DNA from 3 places in the Oceanimonas sp. CAM02 genome. Region 1 is predicted to be linked to each of the others. Evidence: predicted binding sites of a transcription regulator. Region 1 holds the regulator's gene; each other region holds the start of a gene.
What was found. Region 1 encodes MetJ, which represses methionine synthesis genes. Its sites were predicted from a motif close to AGANNTCTAGANNTCT; they were not measured.
Positions count from the first base shown of each region.

Region 1 (6,894 bases):
TGCGTTCTCAGCTCGGTATTTGCGAGCTTGTCCAGCCAGTATGACTTTTGCTGTGCTGCCATGATGATTCCACCTCTCCCTGTTCTCAAAAACTCAGTGGGCGCCGTTGCGCCCGGAACACTCAGCCTAAAAAACCGCCCTGAATATGTAAAATATATTTATCATTTCGTTTTCATAAATTTTACCTATTCAATAACCGGCTTATTTCAGGCTGCGGTAAAAACGGCTGTCGGTAAACACGGTGTCGGACAGCTGCTTGGCTTCCTTGGTCAGCTCCTCGATAAAGGCTTCCGCCGCCGGAGTAAGCCGGAACTGGGCCAGCCGGGCCACCCCCATACGCAGCGGCCGCAGCTCACCGGTTACCGGCACATGGGTCAGGCCTCGGCCGTCCAGTGCCTGAGTGTTGATCAGCGGCACGTTAAACAGCGAATAGCCAAAACCGTTGGCCACCAGGCCACGCACCATGTCCATGGACTTGGCCTGAAAGGCAAAGTTCGGCTCCACTCCCTGACTGAGAAACAACGAGAAAAAGTATTCCCGGCTCATGGGCCAGTCGAGTACCACCATGGGATGCTCCGCCAGCTCCTGCAGCGACACCTCATCGCGGTCTGCCAGCGGGTGATCCTGAGACATGACCGCGTAGGGGGGAAATTCCATCAGCGGCTCAAATTCGATATGGGACGGTATCTGCAGATCGTAGGTCAGCGCCAGCTCGTAGCGGCCTTCGTGCAGTCCCTGGATCACGTCCTGCTGGGATTTTTCGTCACACTGCACATTGACCGCCGGATACATGTCGTTAAAGCGACGAATAAGCCCGGGCACCAGAATGGGAGTAAAGGTGGGAAAGCCCACAATGCGCAGCGAGCCGGCCACGTCCTGCCCCAGGGTGGTGGCGTAATGGGCCAGACCATCTGCCTGGCCCAGCAACTGCTTGGCCTTGACGATAAACTGCCGCCCCGAGGGGGTCAGCGACAGCCCCTGAGCATGGTGGCGCACAAACAGCTGCAGCCCGGTGACTTCTTCCAGGTGCAGAATGGCCGAGGAAATGGAGGGCTGGGAAACGTGCAGCTCCTGGGCCGCCCGGGTGACACTGCTGAATTCACCAGCCACCACGAAGTAGCGCAATTGCTTGAGGGTAAAACGCATGATGTTTGCTTCCTGCACAAGGGCGGACACGCCCTTCGTTCATCAAAATATTATTGGTTCAAAATAACATCTCGATAGAAAAAACAAATGCAGTTGTATATAAACTGGGAGATAAATCGTAAAAAAGTTGTATCTGTCTGTTGAGCGGACTGGTTTGACACCCTCCCCTGGCAAGGGGAGGGTTGGGGTGGGGTTGATGGTTACAGCGCTGCCAGCAATTGCCACAAATCCGCCTGCACGGCGGCGGCGGTGACTTCCCGGCCCGCTCCCGGGCCCTGAATGACCATGGGGTTCTGGCGGTAGTGGCGGGTTTCAATGGCGAACACATTGTCGCCGGGGCGCAGGGGCACAAAGGGATGGTTGGCGGGCACAACTTCCAGCCCCACACAGGCTTCATGGGTGTCGGCGTTAAAACGGGCCACATGGCGCAGCACACCGCCCTGATGCTGGGCCTCTGCCAGCCGCTCGGCCAGTGCCTCATCAAGCTGATGCAGGGCATCGAGCGCGCTTTCCTTGCTCAGTGCCGCCAGTTCCTCGGGCACCAGACTGGCCACCTTCACCTGCTCCGGATCCAGATCAAAGCCCGCTTCTCGGGCCAGAATAACCAGCTTGCGCTTCACATCCTGACCATTGAGGTCGTCTCTGGGATCCGGCTCGGTCAGGCCCTGTTGCCAGGCCTGCAGCAGCAGCTCGGAAAACGGCTGACTGCCGTCAAAATGCTGAAACAACCAGCTTAAGGTGCCGGAAAACACGCCGCTGATGGCACGAATCTGCTCGCCCGACTGGCGCAGCTGATGCAGGCTGCTTTGCACCGGCAGGCCGGCACCTACAGTGGCGTTGCTGAGAAACTTGACCCTGTGCTCGGTCAGCGCCTGTTTAAGGGTGGCATAAAAGCCCGAGTCGGCAGCGCCGGCCTGCTTATTGGCCGCAATCAGGTGAATGCGTTGCTGCACCATGGCCGGATAATACTGCACCAGACTCTCTGATGCGGTGCAGTCCAGTGCCACCATGGTATCAAAGCCGTGCTCTTCCAGATCTTCCAGCCAGTCGGGCCATACCAGCGTCTGGGGCTGAAAGTTATTCAGCGCTGTGTCTGCTTCCACACCCTGGCTGGCCAGCATGGCCCCTTTGGTATCAAACACGCCGTATAGGGTCAGGCGCAGGTTCAGCTCCTGCTCCAGCCGTGCCTTCTGCTCTTTGTAAAGCCGCAGCCAGGCCTTGCCGATATTGCCCCGGCCAAACAACAGCACTCCCACCCGGCGGGGCCGGCTGAACAGACTCTGGTGCAACCGCAGCAACAGAGGATCCAGGGCGGTTTTGCGCACCACACCCACCAGACTCAGGCCATTTTTAGCCGGCTGAATAAACTCCAGCGGTTGTTCGTTCAGGGCATGATAAAATTGCAGGCACTGCTCGGCCTGGCTGGTCACATTTTTGCCTACCAGCGCCACCAGCGAAAAGCCTTCACGCTGCTGCAGCCCTTCAAAGCCACCCGCCGGCTGATGATCCCGCAACACCAGAAAGGCCTGCTCCGCCTGCTCACGGGTATAGGCAATCTGCCACAGTTTACGGTCGGGCCGGCGCTTGCAGGCCAGCGGTGCCAGACCACGCTTGCCCAGCCAGTCAGTGAGGGCATCCACCCGCTCCTGATAACGGTCGGAAATGGTCATTTCCACCAGCACGGTATCGTCCACTGCGGTCACAATGCGCGCACCCTGTTCCCGGCGCGGGCGGCGCTCGATGCGGGTGTGGCCGTCATCAGGGTGATAACTGCAGCGCAGCATCAGTTGCTGGCGGCTGGCCGCCACCGGACCGAGGGTGCGGCTGTGCAGCACAGGCGAGCCCAACCGGGCCAGCTCGGCAGCTTCTGCCAGCGCCAGCCGCTTAAGCAGATGAGCTTCGGGAATCCGTCGCGGATCGGCACTGAACACACCGGGCACATCACTCCAGATAGTGGTATGAGAGCTGTCGGCCAGCGCGCCCAGCAGAGTGGCGCTGAAGTCGGAGCCATTGCGCCCCAGCAACCGGGTGCGGCCCTCTTTATCGGCGGCAATAAAGCCCGTCACCACCTGCATTTGCTGCGGGTGCTCGGCCAGAATGTGTTCCAGCAGGCGGCGGGACTCGTCTTCTTCCACCTGCACCGGCGTACCCGATACCCGCAGAAAACGCCGGGCATCCAGACTGTGTGCAGTTACTCCCTGCTGCTGCAGCACTGTGGCCAGCAGGCGGGATGACCAGACCTCACCAAAGGCCTGAATATAGCCGCGCTGATAGTCATCCAGCCGGTCATGCTCAAGCACATAAGCAATGCTGACAATGTCTTCGCCAAGAGCCGCCAGCAAAGGGGCCGCCGCCTCGGCAGGCAGCGTGCTTGCTATCAGATGGCGCTGAAAGGCATGCAGGCCGGCCAGGGCTTCGGGCGCGGCGGTATCACCGCTGGCAAACAGATTGAGCAGCTCAATCAGCCGGTTGGTGGTTTTACCCGGTGCCGAGACCACTATCAGGGCGTCAGGCTGCTGCAGCTGATGAATAATGCCGGCTACCCGGTGAAAACAGGCGGCATCGGCCAGGCTGCTGCCGCCAAACTTGTGTACCGGTCGGTGTGCGCCGGGCTCGGGCTCAAGAATAGTCATTTACTTGCTGAGTACCTTAAATGCGTTTTCCAGATCCTTGATCAGATCGCTGCTATCCTCAATACCCACCGACACCCGCAGCAGCTGCTGGCTGATGCCCGCCTCAATCAGAGCTTCCGGGGTCATGGCAGCGTGGGTCATGGTGGCAGGATGGTTGATCAGGCTTTCTACGCCGCCCAGCGACTCGGCCAGGGAGAACAGCTGCAGCTCATGCAGGAATGCCTTCATGCCGGCTTCGTCTGCATCCAGCTCAAAACTGAGCATGGCACCAAAGCCTTTTTGCTGGCGGGCGGCGGCTTCATGGCCCGGATTGCCCGGCAGGCTGGGATGATACACCGCCTTCACTTTTGGCTGGCTTTGCAGAAATGCCACCAGCGCCTCGGCGTTCTCGCAGTGCTGACGCATACGCACTCCAAGGGTACGCAGGCCGCGCAGGGTCAGGTAGTTATCAAACGCTGAACCGGTCAGCCCCAGGCAGTTGGCCCACCAGCGCAGCTCTTCTGCCAGGCCGGCGTCGGCAGCCACCACGGCACCGCCAATGGCATCAGAGTGGCCATTAATGTATTTGGTGGTGGAGTGCAGCACCAGATCGGCACCCAGCTTGAGCGGCTGCTGCAACGCCGGTGACAAAAAGGTGTTGTCTACCACTGTGAGGGCACCCACTTCTTTGGCGGCGGCACACAGCGCCTGAATATCCACCACCCGCAGCAAGGGGTTGGAAGGTGTTTCAATCCACAGCATACGAGGCTTGCGCGCCATCACTTCAGCCATGGCGGCGGCATCGGTCTGATCCACATAGGCCAGTTCAAACAGTCCCTTGGCGGCCAGAGAGTTGAACAACCGCTGACTGCCGCCGTAGCTGTCGTGGGGCACCACCAGCAGATCTCCGGGTTTAAGCTGTGAGGTAACAATCAGATTAATGGCCCCCAGACCGCTGGCAGTCACGGCAGCACCGCCCCCTTCCTCCAGATGGGTCAGGGCGTCGATCAGGGTCTGGCGGGTGGGGTTACCGGAGCGGGCATAATCAAACTGACGCTTTTCATTAAAATCGGAAAAGGTGAAGGTGCTGGTCAGATAAATGGGCGGCACTACGGCGCCATGCTGCGTGTCGCTCTCAAGGCCGGTACGAACGGCGTGAGTCTGAGTCTTGTAATTTGGCATGTCCTTCTCCTTTGCACACGGCAGCCTGAAACACAATTCTGAGGAAGGCACAGTAACTCGAACAAAATAAGCCGTCAAGCCACCTAGACATCTATAAGGCTTTGCTGTTGGATTGCCAACACAAAATGCAGGGGTTACAATTCGCCGGAAAATCATTTCCGAACGCAGGTGCATAATGAAAACTGAATGGAACGGCGACTACATCAGCCCTTACGCCGAGCACGGCAAGAAAAGCGAGCAGGTCAAGAAAATCACCGTCTCCATCCCGCTGAAGGTGCTGAAAGTGCTGACCGATGAGCGTACCCGCCGCCAGGTCAACAACCTGCGTCATGCCACCAACAGCGAGCTGCTGTGTGAGGCCTTTCTGCATGCCTACACCGGCCAGCCCCTGCCTCAGGACGACGACCTGCGTAAAGATGTACCCGATCAGATCCCTGCTCAGGCACGGGAAATCATGACCGCCCTGGGTCTGGAAATTGAAGACTTCGGGCAGGACGACTAAGACACAGCCATAAGCGGTAAGCTGTCAGCAGCCAAGAGCAGTCTGAAGTCCCCGAGCTGTGCCTGCCTATTCACAGTCATTTGCAGGCACAGCTCAGGGTTCACTAACACCACCACTTACAGCTGACAGCTTATGGCTGACAGCTTTCAGTTCGCTTCAGGCTTTAATATCTCCTGCCAGGGCAGGCTTTCATCTCCGAGGGTAATAAAGTTCGGGTTAATCATGCTGTCGCGCTGGTTATAACTGAGCTTTTCCAGCCCCAGGTCCAGAATACGGCCGCCGGCTTCTTCCACTATGCATTGCGTAGCCCCTGTGTCCCACTCACCGGTGGGGCCGATGCGCATATACAAATCGGCTTTTCCTTCCGCCACCAGACAGGATTTGAGCGAACTGGAGCCCAGTGGCACCAGCCGGTAATCCAGCTTATCGGTCAGGCGGGAGCGCACCCACTCCACATTTTGCCGCCGGCTGATGGTAATACAAAGGCTGTTCACCTGTGTCCGGTAGTGGCGGGCATGAATCTGGCGTATTTCGCCGCCGGCTTCTTTAAAGGCACCCTGCCCCCGTACCGCGTAATACATCACATCATGCACAGGCCCGTACACCACCCCCAGTACCGGCCTGCCGTGCTCAACCAGAGCGATCATGGTAGAAAAATCACCACTGCCGGCAATAAACTCCTGTGTGCCGTCCAGCGGATCCACCAGCCAGTAACGGGGCCAGGCATTGCGCTCTGCCAGCGGAATATCTCCGCCCTCTTCCGACAGCACCGGAATATCCGCCAGCTCCCGCAGGGCACGGTTCAGATAATCATGAGCCGCCAGATCGGCACTAGTTACCGGACTGTCGTCGTCTTTATTTTCAGCGATGTAACGGCCACTGTTATACATAGACAGAATTAATCTGCCGGATTCTCGGGCTGCCGCCTTTACACCCGGTAGCAGGGCACAGGTATCCATGCTTATTCCTCTTTGTTAAGCCAGTCCTGTAACAAAAACAGACCACAGATGCTGCGGGCTTCCGAAAAGTCAGGCCGGGCCATCAGCTCACCCAGCCGTTCCAGAGGCCAGGGAACGACTTCCAGCGGCTCCGGCTCATCACCTTCACGCTGCTCGGGATACAAGTCCCGGGCCAGCACAATATCCATACGGCTGCCAAAATAGCCGGGGGCAAGACTTACCTGCTTGAGTGGTATCAGGGTGCGGGCACCGTAGCCCACTTCTTCCATCAGCTCCCGGTTGCCGGCTTCCAGAGCCGTTTCTCCGGGGTCGATCAGCCCTTTGGGAAAACCCAGTTCATAACTGTGCGTCCCGGCAGAGTACTCCCGAATCAGTAAAATGGTGTTGTCATCCAGCATGGGCACCAGCATAACGGCACCGCGTCCGCCGCCGCGCATTCTTTCATAAATGCGCTCAACGCCGTTACTGAAACGAAGGTGCACAGATTCAACCC
Region 1 is NZ_JAWJBK010000024.1:19,613-26,506, forward strand. It holds gene R0I78_RS07455 (aldehyde dehydrogenase) at 1-62, opposite strand, end outside; gene R0I78_RS07460 (LysR family transcriptional regulator) at 202-1,146, opposite strand; gene metL (bifunctional aspartate kinase/homoserine dehydrogenase II) at 1,347-3,779, opposite strand; gene metB (cystathionine gamma-synthase) at 3,780-4,940, opposite strand; gene metJ (met regulon transcriptional regulator MetJ) at 5,116-5,442, shown strand; gene cysQ (3'(2'),5'-bisphosphate nucleotidase CysQ) at 5,589-6,401, opposite strand; gene nudE (ADP compounds hydrolase NudE) at 6,404-6,894, opposite strand, start outside.

Region 2 (6,894 bases), on a different contig from region 1:
CAACTGCGCTAGCACTGGGGACTTTACCAGCGCTTCGTGATATAAATCACGTTTTTATTCGTGGGTATATAAGTTGCGCTGGGATATTAAAGGCTGGTTCGGATTACAGTTGCTGGCACTGATATTGCTTGCCACCTGGTGGCAGGGCTACTGGCTTGGTCTGGATGAGGGAGTATTCTGGTGGTTTAATGAGCGGCTGATAACTGTCCCCGGTTTTGCCGGGCTGGTCGCTTTTGTAAACCAGCGCTGGATAGATGGTGCCATCGCGTTGCTGATGGCACTCTTTGTATTTCGCTATGCCTGGCTGGCATCGGGCAGAGAGCGGGCGCGTATTTGCTGCCTGCTTATTATTATGGCCGGCTCTTTTTCATTGCAGGCAGCGGCAGGCAAGGCATTGCCGGTGAAGCGGCCGAGTCCGACTCTGGCCTATGAGCAAGCGGAGCGGGTCAGCCGGCTGGTGCCGGACATTAAAGCCAAAGACGCCTCGCAAGATTCCTTTCCCAGTGACCACGGTATTGGTTTTGCTACCTTTTTGCTGTTTGCCATTTACCGCTTTCCCCGCCGTTATCTCTATGCAGTCGTGCCTCTGGTGCTGATTCTGGCGATGCCCAGGGTGATGTCGGGAGCGCATTGGTTTACTGACTTTTTCTGTGGTTCCATTCCGCTGGCATTAATCACTGCTGCCTGGTTGTTTCATACTCCGCTGGCACACTGGCTGACTGAAACACTGGTGCGTCCGGCAGAAAAACTGCTGCGGCACTGGCGACTTCAGGGCTAAGCAAAAGGGCGGCGTGACCGCCCTTTGTGATTATTGCGGCAGGCTGATCAGTTCACTGCGGGGAAGTATGTCGTAATCCACAATAACCGGCAGACCTTGCAGCTGCCGGCGCAGCATATCAAAGGCGGCAAAGGCCAGCAGACGGCGGCGCATCAGCGGATCACGAAAATGCATTTTCAGGGTTTGAGCCCGGCAGCCTTCCGGCGTTAATAGCGCCAGAGGAATGCCTTCCGGCCCTTCGGCACCAATGGCCAGAGTGGTGGCCCGGCCGGAGCCTTTCAGCCACTGAGCCAGATCGTCAGCCGTATCAGGCAGTCCCGCCAGATAATGACCCTCAAATTCGCTGGTCAGGGTGTGCAGGGTGTCGGTCAGGCGGCCGCCGCTGGCATCTTCAAATACCACCAGATCCCGGTCGTGCAATTGTGCGGCCAGACCTTCAAACTTCAGCTCGTTACGGGCTACCACATGGCTGCCTACTTGCTCCAGTAACTGGGTTTCAGCAGTTCTGATGGCCTCGCGATTATCAGTGCCGATAATCAGTTTCAGCTCTATGGTAGGAGAGTTAGCTCGATAACCAAGCGTAATGCCGTCAGGCCAGGGCAGCGGATCCAGCCGGTCACTTAAGCCAGACTCAGACAGCCCGAACAAAAAGTAGCGGCGTACCTGGCTCTGACCTCGCTGACCCAGGCGGTTACGCAGCCGGGGCAAAATTTCCTGATCCATCATGTTCTTCAGCTCGGACGGCACCCCCGGAGTAAAGAAAAACAGCGCCCGGTTATATTGCACGGCAAAGCCACAGGCAGTACCAACAGGGTTGTCTACCAGTTCGGCGCCTTCCGGCAGCATGGCTTGCTTGATGTTGCTTTCCGGCATATTACGATTGCGACCGGCGTATTTCTCCTGCATCAGCTTCAGCCATGGTTCATTCAGCACCAGGGGCACGCCGGCGGCTTCGGCCATGGCCTCAGCACTGATATCATCGGAAGTGGGGCCCAGCCCGCCATTGACGATAACCACATCTGCATGGTGGCTACGCTGCTCAAACAGCTCCACCAGATCGGCTTTGTCATCGCCCACGGTAAAGCGCCGGCGCACCTGCCAGCCCTGTTCCAGCAGCCGTTGCGACAGCCAGCCGGCATTGGTATCGGTTATCAGGCCGGTAAGCACTTCATCGCCGGTGCTGATGAGTTCAATCACGGGTTCCATATGCAAATCCTTGAACAAAACTGGCCAAATTCTATCGCATCTGGCAGCAGTAACACAGGTTACTGATGACAAGCAGCGACCCATATTGTAGATTTCTAGATGTCTAGACTTTTCTACCGATGCAGTACATGGAGTAAGCACATGCCCATCAGAATTCCGGATCGCCTGCCGGCGGCCAACGTCCTGAGCCAGGAAAATATCTTCGTGATGACGGAGACGCGCGCGGTTAATCAGGACATACGACCGATGCGGGTGCTGCTGCTCAATTTAATGCCCAAGAAAATTGAAACCGAGAATCAGCTGCTGCGTATGCTGTCGAATTCGCCCCTGCAAATTGGCGTGGATCTGCTGCGCATTGACAACCGGCCTTCCAAAAACACGCCTCAGTCTCATCTGGAGCATTTTTACTTTGATTTTGAGCAGATCAAGGATCAGTTTTACGACGGTTTGATTATCACTGGCGCGCCGCTGGGGCTGACCGATTTTTGTGATGTGGTGTACTGGGACAAAATTGAACAGGTAGTGGAGTGGTCCAAAAGCCATGTGACTTCCACTCTGTTTTTGTGCTGGGCAGCCCAGGCCGGCCTCAAGATTTTGTATGATCTCGACAAACGTACCCGGCTGGAAAAATTATCCGGTGTGTATGAACATCAGAATATGGGGCAGTATGAACCACTGGTGCGTGGTTTTGATGATGTGTTTCTGGCTCCTCACTCCCGCTATGCAGACTTTCCGCTGGACTTGATTCGGGAAAAAACCAACCTCAAGGTACTGGCCGGCTCCGAGCAGGTGGGTATGTATCTGGCGGTAAGCCCGGATCGGCGGCAGGTGTTTGTGACCGGCCACCCGGAATATGACCCCGATACCCTTCATCAGGAATACATGCGGGATCTGTCGGCGGGCATAGAGCCCAGCATGCCGGTGAATTACTATCCCGGCAATAACCCCGATAATGCCCCGCGGGCTACCTGGCGCAGCCATGGTCATCTGCTGTTTTCCAACTGGCTCAACTATCACGTTTATCAGCTGACGCCCTACGATCTGAACACCCTCAGCGCCACCGGCGACACCCTGACCAAAGACTGGGAAGACTGAACATTAAAAAAGGGGCTCACGCCCCTTTTTGTTATTCGATGGGAAAGCCGGCTTTCTCTGCGGCCTTGGCCTTGTTGATCATGGGGGTGATGGTCATGCCCTGCACGATAATCGAGAACAGCACGATGGCGTAGGTCATCATTAATATCAGATCCCGCAGGTCTACCTGACCATCGCTGCCCAGCTTCACCCCCGCCGGAATCGACAGTGCCATTGCCAGTGACAGACCGCCTCGCAGACCGCCCCAGGTAAGAATGCGTACCGAATATTTGTTATAGCTGCGAACCCGGCGAAAGCCGGTATACGGCAGAGCCACACTGAGGAAGCGGCCGGCCAGTACCAGCGGTACCGACAACAATACCAAAATCCAGGCTTGCCAGTGAAACTGTACCAGCAGCATGGCCAGACCAATCAGCAGGAACAGCAGGGCGTTGAGGAATTCGTCCAGCAGGTGCCAGAAGTGATCCAGGTATTTCTGGCTCTGATCCGAAAAGCCGGTATAGCGGGTCCAGTTACCGATAATAATACCTGCCACCACCATGGCCAGGGCACCGGATACACCCAGGACGTTGGCCATGGCAAAACCGGCAGTGGGGACGCACAACGTCATCAGCAGCTCCATGGAGCCATCGTCGGTGGCGCTGATCATAATGTGACACATCAGTCCCAGCAGGGCACCGAAGATGATGCCGCCCACCGCTTCGTGAGTAAACAGGGTCAGCACGGAACCAAAACTGGCCTCGTTGCCGTTAAAGGCCACCGCGAAAATGGTCAGAAAGGCGACCAGGCCGATACCGTCGTTGAACAGCGATTCACCTTCGATCTGAATGGAAATCTGCTCCGGCGCTCCCAGTTTCTTGACAATGGCCAGTACCGCTATGGGATCGGTAGGGGAAATCAGGGTGCCAAACAGCAGGCAGTAAATAAAGGGAATGGGAATGGCAGCGACATAGCCCAGCAGCCAGAGACCACCGGCCACAACAAGCGTGGAGATAAGTACGCCAAAAATGACCAGAATCGAAATTTCCCATTTCTGACTTTTTAATGCGGGCAGATTAATTCCCAGGCCCCCGGCAAACAGCAGAAAGCCAAGGATCCCTTGCAGGAGGAAGGAGCCGAAATCGATAGTTTTAATGACTTCCACCGCATGTTCCTGCAGTCCGGGCCAGGTCGTTTTACCCAGAATCAGCATAAAAACAGAGATGGCAAGAGCGCCGGAGGTAATGGCAATGGTGGTCTGAATTTTCATGATGTACTGATTGACGAAGGCAATGGTGATCGCCATGGCAGCCAAAAAGCACAGAGTGTAATAAACGCTCATGTGAGGGCTCTTCTGAAAGGTTATTTTATTATTTTGCAAGCTTGGTTGGCCGAATATATTCGGTTGCACATAGTTTGCCCTATCAGCCCTGGCTTCACTAGCAAAAATGCCGTGAGGATGTGTATTTTTACACCTTGTTTACCCCCGTAAAACATCAGCCATGCAGATGGCCGGATTTCCGATTGGTTAAATTGTGGTAGCATGAAAGCTGCATACAGGAATCAGGTTGTAACAGGAGTAAGCAGTGTCCAGATCCCCCGTGTTTTCTCAGCTCGAACAGGCTTTGGCCGAACGCATTTTGATCATAGACGGGGGCATGGGCACCATGATCCAGTCACACCGGCTGGACGAGGCCGCCTACCGGGGCGAGCGCTTTGCCGACTGGGGCAGTGATCTCAAGGGCAACAACGATCTGTTGGTGTTGACCCAGCCCGAGATCATCGCCCAAATCCACAGCGATTATTTCGCCGCCGGTGCCGACATAGTGGAAACCAATACCTTTAACGCCACCACCATCGCCATGGCCGACTACCACATGGAAAGTCTGGCGGCGGAGATCAACCTGGAGGCGGCCAGACTGGCGCGCCGGGTGGCCGATGAATGGACCGCCAAGGAGCCCCACAAGCCGCGCTTTGTGGCCGGGGTATTGGGCCCGACCAACCGCACCGCCTCCATCTCGCCGGACGTGAACGACCCCGGCTACCGCAACATCAGCTTTGACCAGCTGGTGGCGGCCTACACCGAGGCCACCGAAGCGCTGATCGACGGCGGTGCCGATCTGCTGATGATCGAGACCATCTTCGATACCCTCAACGCCAAGGCGGCGGTGTTTGCCATTGAAGGGGTGTTTGAGAAGCGTAACGTGCGCCTGCCGGTGATGATTTCCGGCACCATTACCGACGCCTCCGGGCGCACCCTGACTGGCCAGACCACCGAGGCCTTCTATCACTCCCTGCGCCACGCCCAGCCCATCTCCTTTGGCCTGAACTGTGCTCTTGGCCCGGATGAACTGCGCCAGTACGTGGCCGAACTGTCCCGTATCAGCGAGACCTATGTTTCTGCTCACCCTAACGCCGGTCTGCCCAACGCCTTTGGTGAATACGACCTGGACGCCGCCGAGATGGCCGCCCATATTCGCGAGTGGGCCGAAAGTGGTTTCCTCAACCTGGTGGGCGGCTGCTGCGGCTCCACCCCCGAGCATATTCGTGCCATCGCCGAGGCGGTCAAGGGCGTAGCTCCCCGGCCACTGCCCGAGCTGCCGGTGGCCTGCCGGCTGTCCGGCCTGGAGCCGGTGCTGATCACCCCCGAGAGCATGTTCGTCAACGTGGGCGAGCGTACCAACGTGACCGGATCGGCCAAGTTCAAGCGGCTGATCAAGGAAGAGCTCTACGACGAGGCGCTGGAAGTGGCGCTGCAGCAGGTGGAAAACGGCGCCCAGATCATCGACATCAACATGGACGAGGGCATGCTCGACGCCGAGGCCTGCATGGCCCGCTTCCTCAACCTGATCGCTGGTGAGCCCGATATTTCCCGCGTGCCCATCATGATCGACTCTTCAAAGTGGGAAGTGATTGAGGCCGGCCTCAAGTGCATTCAGGGCAAGGGCATCGTCAACTCCATCTCCCTGAAGGAAGGGGAAGCCAAGTTTATCGAGCAGGCCAAACTGGTGCGCCGTTATGGTGCCGCTGTGATCGTCATGGCCTTTGATGAAGTGGGTCAGGCCGACACCCGGGAGCGCAAGTTCGAAATCTGCCAGCGGGCCTACCGGGTGCTGGTGGACAAGGTGGGCTTTCCGCCTGAAGACATTATCTTCGACCCCAATATCTTTGCGGTGGCCACCGGCATCGATGAACACAACAACTATGCGGTCGACTTTATCGAGGCGGTCAAGGACATCAAGGACAACCTGCCTCACGCCATGATCTCCGGCGGCGTGTCCAACGTGTCGTTCTCGTTCCGGGGCAACGAGCCGGTGCGGGAAGCCATTCATGCGGTATTTCTGTATCACGCCATCAAGAACGGCATGGACATGGGTATCGTCAACGCCGGTCAGCTTGCCATCTATGAAGACATCGAGCCCGAGCTGAAGGAGAAGGTGGAGGCGGTGGTGCTCAACCTCAACGATAACGCCACCGAGGCCCTGCTGGAAGTGGCCGAGCGTTATCGCAACAGTGGTGGCCCTGCCAATGACGCCCGGGATCTGGAATGGCGCAGCTGGCCGGTGAACAAGCGCCTTGAGCACGCTCTGGTCAAGGGCCTGACCGACTTTATCGAGGAAGACACCGAAGAGGCCCGCCAGCAGGCGGCGCGCCCGCTGGACGTGATTGAAGGCCCGCTGATGGACGGCATGAACGTGGTCGGCGATCTGTTCGGCGAGGGCAAGATGTTCCTGCCCCAGGTGGTGAAATCGGCCCGGGTGATGAAGCGGGCGGTGGCCTACCTTAACCCCTATATCGAGGCCACCAAGGCGGTGGGTCAGAGCAACGGCAAGATT
Region 2 is NZ_JAWJBK010000027.1:3,393-10,286, forward strand. It holds gene R0I78_RS08900 (8-oxoguanine deaminase) at 1-12, shown strand, start outside; gene R0I78_RS08905 (phosphatase PAP2 family protein) at 74-778, shown strand; gene R0I78_RS08910 (CinA family nicotinamide mononucleotide deamidase-related protein) at 809-1,984, opposite strand; gene metA (homoserine O-succinyltransferase MetA) at 2,126-3,079, shown strand; gene R0I78_RS08920 (cation:proton antiporter) at 3,111-4,400, opposite strand; gene metH (methionine synthase) at 4,645-6,894, shown strand, end outside.
Region 2: the regulator MetJ is predicted to act here: its motif matches at 2,082-2,097, upstream of metA (homoserine O-succinyltransferase MetA).

Region 3 (6,894 bases), on a different contig from region 1:
AATACGCACAGTGCCCGCCCCCTGGGCCCGGGCCGCCAGCACATAATCCCGGGCCTTTTCCTTGTAGGTCAGGGTACGCATATACCAGGTGATGCCCATCCAGCCAAACAGCACGTTGATGGCCACAAACAGGGCAAAGTTGGGCTGAGTAATCGACACCAAAATCATGATCACATACAGAAACGGCACCTGCGACCAGATCTCGATAAAACGCTGAAACAATAAATCAAAACGCCCGCCCAGAAAGCCCATCAGGCAGCCGAGCATCACGCCAATCACATAGCTGGCAGTGAGCGCGATAAAGGCAAAGCCCACGGCAGTACGAAAGCCGTAAACCAGCCGCGCCACTATGTCCCGGCCCGAGCTGTCGGTGCCGAGAAAGTGCCGGCTGTCCAGGCTGGGTGCCGTGGGCGGATAGCTGTTACCGCTGTAATCCTGCTCGTAAGGACTCCAGGGCACCAGCGGCAGCAGCACCCAGTTGCCGGGCTGCTCACTCAGCACTTGCTTCAGCTCCCGGTAGTCGGTTTCATACTGATAGCCAAGGCCAAAGGTGTTGCCGGTGATCACGGCCCCATAGGTGGGAAAGTACAGCTGCCCCTCATACTTCACCAGCAGCGCCCGATTGCTGACCCACAGCTCGGCGGCGGCGGCCAGCAGCACCATCACCATAAAAATGATAAAGGCGTAGTAACCGCGTTTAATGCTGCGAAAGCGGCGCAGTTTCTTTTTGGTCACATCGGAAAGCAGCCTAGCCATCGAACCTCACTCGCGGATCCACCAGCGCCACGCAGATGTCCGACAATATATTGCCCAGCAGCATCAGCAGTGACGTCACCGCCAGTATGCCCATCACCACAGGGTAGTCCCGCTCCACCACCGCCTCGTAGCCGAGCAGGCCAAGGCCGTCGATATTAAAGATCACCTCAATCAGAAAGGAGCCGGCAAAAAACACCGAAATCACGTTGCCGAAATGGCTGGCAATGGGGATCAGGCTGTTGCGCAGGGCATGGCGAGTGACCGCCTTGCGAAACGGTAACCCCTTGGCCACGGCGGTGCGCACATAATCTGCTGACAGGTTTTCCATCAGGCTGTTTTTCATGGTCATGGTGAGCACGGCAAAGTCGCCGATGGCATAGGCAATCAGCGGCAGCAGGGCATGATGAAACAGGTTCAGGGTTTTGGGCCAGAAGCCCTCAAGATAGTAGAAGTCGTCCCCCACAAAGCCCCCCATGGGAAACCAGCCCAGCTGAAAGGCAAACACCGTCAGCAGAAAAATGCCCACCACATAGGCCGGCAGGGCGTAACCGGCATAGATAAACATGGAGCTGATGCTGTCGAAACGGCTGTTGTGTTTAAGCGCCTTGAGAATGCCCAAGGGAATGGACACCAGGTAACTGAGAATAAAAGTGCTGATGCCAAAAAAGGCCGAGACTGGCAGCCGCTCTTTTATCAGCTCCCACACCGGCAGGTAGTAGCGGGTAGATTCTCCCAGATCGAGGCGCACCAGCTTGCCCAGCCAGTCCAGATAGGCTTCTCCCACCGGCTTGTCGAGACCATAGAAAGCTTTCAGCTCTTCAATTTGATCGGCAGACAGCACCTGTCCGCCCCGGCTGCTCTGGCTGAACTCACTGCTTGCCATCTGGCTTTCCATCAGCATGCGCTCTACCGGGCCGCCGGGCACAAAGCGGGTAATGGCAAACACCACCAGGGTAATGCCTAAAAAGGTGGGGATAAGCAGCAATAATCGACGCAGAAAATACTGGCCCATCGGATTCCTTGTATTCGTTCCCTGAAAAAGAATAAGTGTCTGCTGGCTTATCACAGCAGACAACGCACTGTCAGAAGCAATAGCAGGGATTACCGGATTCGACCGTCAAATGCCATGGATGGCATTTGCCGAGCGCCACATGGATGTGCTCGCAGCGTGTCGAAGAAGGTAACCCTGCTAGTGCTTCGCTCAGACCACGCTGATGCTGAGCCTCTTGCCGCCAGCTTACGGCTTATCTTTATCTTTTACATCTTATATCAAGGCATTGGCATCGGGCCAAGGCAAAGGCTCATGTTTCATTGTGGCAGCCTTACCGGTAAATACTCGTTGACGCAGACGTCCAGACGGCTTAGCATTCTCTGCCATCAGTCATGATGACATGACTTGTCCCTGTTCTTACGCTGTTTACGCAGTGGATAACCATACCGGAAGGCTCATCCTCCGATGATCAAACTAACCAATATCACCAAGCGCTACGGAACAGGCGACTCCGCCGTTCACGCCGTAAAAAACGTGGATCTGGAGGTTGCTGCCGGCCAGATTATGGGCGTTATCGGCGAATCCGGTGCCGGAAAAAGCACCCTGATCCGTTGCGTTAATCTGCTCGAGCGCCCTACCGAGGGCAGTGTCTACGTAGACGGTAACGATCTGACCGCCATGAGCGGCACCGAGCTGTCCCGCGCCCGCCGCAATATCGGCATGATTTTTCAGCACTTCAACCTGCTGTCATCCCGTACCGTGTTTGACAATATCGCTCTGCCTCTGGAGCTGGCAGGCACCTCAAAGGCCGAGATCAAACAGCGGGTGAACGAACTGCTGGAGCTGGTGGGTCTTTCTCACCGTGCCCATGCCTACCCCAATGCGCTGTCGGGCGGTCAGAAGCAACGGGTGGCCATTGCCCGGGCACTGGCACCGGCCCCCAAGGTACTGTTGTGCGACGAAGCCACCTCGGCGCTGGATCCGCAGACCACCCAGTCCATTCTGGCGCTGCTGAAAGAGCTGAACCAGCGGCTGGGCCTGACCATTTTGCTGATCACGCATGAGATGCAGGTGGTCAAGTCCATTTGTGACAAGGTCGCCATTATCAATGACGGCGAGCTGATTGAGCAGGGTGACGTGGCCTGGTTTTTTGCCAATGCTCAGACTGATCTTGCCCGGCGCTTTATTGCTTCCACCATTAATCTGGATATTCCCGAGGAATATCAGCAGCGGCTGTCGGCTGTGCAGGAGCCCGGTGCCCTGCCCCTGGTGCGGCTGGGCTTTACCGGGGAAACCGTGGACACACCGCTGATCTCCATTTTAAGCCGGGAACTGAGCGTGGATGTAACCATTCTCAGTGCCGATATCGAATATGCCGGCGGCGTAAAATTCGGCTTTATGCTGGCAGAGCTGGACGGTGCACCAGAACAGACTCAGGCCGCCATGACCTATTTGAACGAACACAAAATTCAACTGGAGTTACTCGGTTATGTCCGACGCCATGATTAATCTGCTGCTCTCGGCACTCTGGGAAACCCTGATCATGACCTTTGGCTCGGGCGCTATTGCCTGCGCCCTGGGCCTGCCACTGGGCATTGCCCTGCATGTGAGCAAGCCCGGTCAGATCTGGGAAAACAAGGCTTTTAACAAAATACTGGGAACCGTGGTCAACATAGGTCGCTCCGTGCCCTTTATCATTCTGCTGGTGGCCATTATTCCCTTTACCCGGCTGGTGGTGGGCACCAGCATCGGCACCTGGGCTGCCGTGGTGCCGCTGACCGTGGCTGCCATTCCCTTTGTGGCCCGGCTGATGGAAGGGGCCCTGATGGAAGTGCCGTCAGGGCTGGTGGAAGCGGCGCAGGCCATGGGCGCGCGCCGGCTGCAAATTGTGTATAAGGTATTGCTGCCCGAGGCCCTGCCGGGCATGCTCAATGGCATTATCATCACCCTGGTCACCCTGGTGAACTACTCGGCCATGGCCGGTGCCGTGGGTGGCGGTGGCCTGGGAGATGTGGGTATTCGTTACGGCTACCAGCGCTTTGATCCGCAAATTATGCTGATTACCGTGGTCATTCTGGTGGTACTGGTACAAATCATTCAGAGCGCCGGCGAACGGCTGGTAGCTCGAATGGATCGTCGCTGAGTTTTCTTTATCAAGGAGTGCAATATGAAAGCAGGACTGAAATCATTCGCTACCCTGGGTCTGCTGGCTTCGGCCCTGGCGCTGGCCGGTTGTGGTGAACAGAACGAACAAACTACCGCCGAAGCCGAAGCTGCCAAGCCGCTGCGCCTGGGTGTGATTGCCGGTGCCGAGGAGCAGGTAGCCGAAGTGGCAGCTAGGGTCGCCAAAGAGCAATACAACCTGGAAGTAGAGCTGGTCTCCTTCAGCGACTACGTGACTCCCAACGTAGCCCTGAGCGACGGCAGCCTCGACATCAACGCCTTTCAGCACAAGCCTTACCTCGACAAGCAGATTGCCGACCGTGGTTATGAGCTGGTACCGGTGGGCAACACCTTTGTATATCCCATTGCCGCCTACTCCAGGGTAGTCAAGTCGCTGGATGAACTGTCCGACGGTGCCAAGGTGGCCGTGCCCAACGACCCCACCAACCTGGGCCGCAGCCTGCTGCTGCTGGAGCAGCAGGGTCTGATTGAAGTGGATGATGCCGTAGGCCTGGAAGCCACTCCCCTGAACATTACCGGCAATCCCAAAAACCTCGACATTATCGAGCTGGAAGCACCGCAGCTGCCCCGCTCGCTGGATGACGTGGCCTTTGCAGTGATCAACACCACCTATGCGTCACAAATCGACCTGCTGCCCGGCCGCGACAGCCTGTTTGTGGAAGACAAGGAGTCACCCTACGTTAACCTGATTGTATCCCGCAAAGATAACCAGAATGACGAGCGTATTCAGACCTTCGTCAAGGCGTATCAGAGCGAAGAGGTCTATCAGGCCGCACTGGAGCTGTTCAAAGGCGGTGTGGTAAAAGGCTGGTAAGTTACTGCTCACTTTATCTTCAGGGCCACGGCATGCCGTGGCCCTTTTTTATGGTTGCTGCCATAATGCGATATTTACTCACCTGCGCAGGACGGATTTATGCTCAACTGGTATCTTGCCCATTGCCGGCCCCGGGAAGAAGAGCGGGCGCTGCTTCATCTTGAGAACCAGAATGTGGAGTGTTTCTGTCCGTTTGTGGAAGCTAAACGTATCATTCGTGGTAAACGCATAGTCCGCAATGAAGCCCTGTTTTCCGGTTATGTGTTTTTGCGGGCCAACCTGAAAAAAATCAGCGCTACTTCTCTGCGTTCCACTCGCGGTGTCCGTAATCTGGTGCGCTTTGGCGACACTCCCTGCGTGGTGCCCGACGAACTTATTTTTGAGCTGATGTGCCGCACCGGAGACCCGCGTCTGCAGAACAAACTCAGCGATCTGCCCCAATGCGGCGACAGAGTCACCATTCACAGCGGTCCCTTTGCCGGTATGGAAGCCATCTATCAGGAAGCAGACGGCGATCATCGTGCTCTGTTGCTGATCAGCCTGCTGCAAAGTGAAACACGCGGCAGTTTTGCCAATACCGAATTTACCCCCCAGCCTAAATAAGCCCTTAACGATGCTCCAGTACCAGGACTCTGTGATATTGCAGAGGCCGGTATTCCTCCAGGTTATTATTTTCGGCAGGCCGCCACCAAAGTCCGGGAGAAAGTCTGAGGGGAAGCTCAAACATCAGTCGAATGCGGGATTCAAACTCGTCTTCGCTGTTATTCAGCACCGAGGTTTGTAACCGCAAAATACGCCAGGGTGCATAACTCAGCGACCACTGCCGGGAAGCGGCTGCCTTGTATTTATCACCACTGCCGAACAACTGCAGCTGACGGCCCTGCCACTGGTAGTAACGGCCACTAATGCTGAGCCCGGGCAGCGCACTGATATTACCCTCACCAAACCAGACTCTCCCCGCAGCGGGCCGCTCACCGGAATACCAGGGAGAAAGCGGGCGGTATTGTGCTGCGCCCAGACGTAAATCCTGATGCTGCATCCATAATAGAACGCCACCCCGTCTGTGATAGGTGTCATCCTGATAGTCAAACAGAGGCTGAAGGTGTAACTGATTGTCAGCCGGGAGATCACGGCGATAGTGCAAACCCAACTGATAGGTAAGCCGGTCGTCCCGGTAATCTATTCCCAGTTCACTGTTAAGCTGCCGGTTCACCGGAAGTGCCAGCTGAGTATTAGCCCTGGCATCACGATCAAACAAGGGTAATTGATAATCCCAGTACCAGTCACTGGGGTTCAGCCAGGGCAGCGCGGCCAGCTGGCTGGTGCCAAACGACAGAGTATCCTCAGCCAGCAGCTCGGTCTGGCTCAGCAGAAAACTGTCAATATCATCACTGGCAGCCGCTCTGGCAGCACTGGCCAAAGTCAGCAGCAACTCATCCGATTTGGGGGCAAGAGCAGGGTCGGGACGGCCCAGCACAGGCAAGGCCACTGAATCGGTAACGGGCAAGGTGGAAGTTCTGGCCGGCACCGGAGAAACCGCGCTCACATCGGTTAGCGGAGTTTTACGTGGTACTGACTTGTTTGGTACCCAAACCCAGTCTCCCGGTGCCAGCGGCACCAGAAAGCGCTCCCGGTTAAACTCAAATCGCAGCCGGCGTTCACTCAGCTGATAACGAGCCGCAAGCGCTCTCCAGCTCTCGCCTGCCACTACCTGATGCATCACCATCACTGGTCCGGCGGCCATGGCTGGCGTCATGATCAACAAACACAGCAGCAGGTAAAACCAACGCACCTGTCAGCCTCCAGCATTATTTATATCACGGTCTGGTATTCAGCTCTGAAGACCACACAGCAGCCGATATTCTTCCAGCACATAGGTATCTGTCATGCCACTGATAAAGTCCAGCAGCAGGCGCACGCGAAAATACCATTCCCGCTCGGCCTCACTTTCAAAAAAAGGTGCGCTTTGGCTGTCGCGCCGATAGGCCGCCAGGTGCCGTGCCGGTAACCGGTGAAACAGCCGGCGCAGCAGCTGGCCATTGGCATCGCGGCGGTTTTCAAGATCCACAAACTCGGCCGCAGACAATGTCAGCAAAGGCGCAAAAGCGTCGAGCACGCCCTTGAGTGCGGCAAACCCTGCCAGCTCAAG
Region 3 is NZ_JAWJBK010000016.1:4,972-11,865, forward strand. It holds gene R0I78_RS04920 (ABC transporter permease) at 1-756, opposite strand, end outside; gene R0I78_RS04925 (ABC transporter permease subunit) at 749-1,768, opposite strand; gene metN (methionine ABC transporter ATP-binding protein MetN) at 2,213-3,256, shown strand; gene R0I78_RS04935 (methionine ABC transporter permease) at 3,237-3,890, shown strand; gene metQ (methionine ABC transporter substrate-binding lipoprotein MetQ) at 3,915-4,745, shown strand; gene rfaH (transcription/translation regulatory transformer protein RfaH) at 4,845-5,348, shown strand; gene R0I78_RS04950 (inverse autotransporter beta domain-containing protein) at 5,353-6,537, opposite strand; gene dgt (dGTPase) at 6,577-6,894, opposite strand, start outside.
Region 3: the regulator MetJ is predicted to act here: its motif matches at 2,103-2,118, upstream of metN (methionine ABC transporter ATP-binding protein MetN).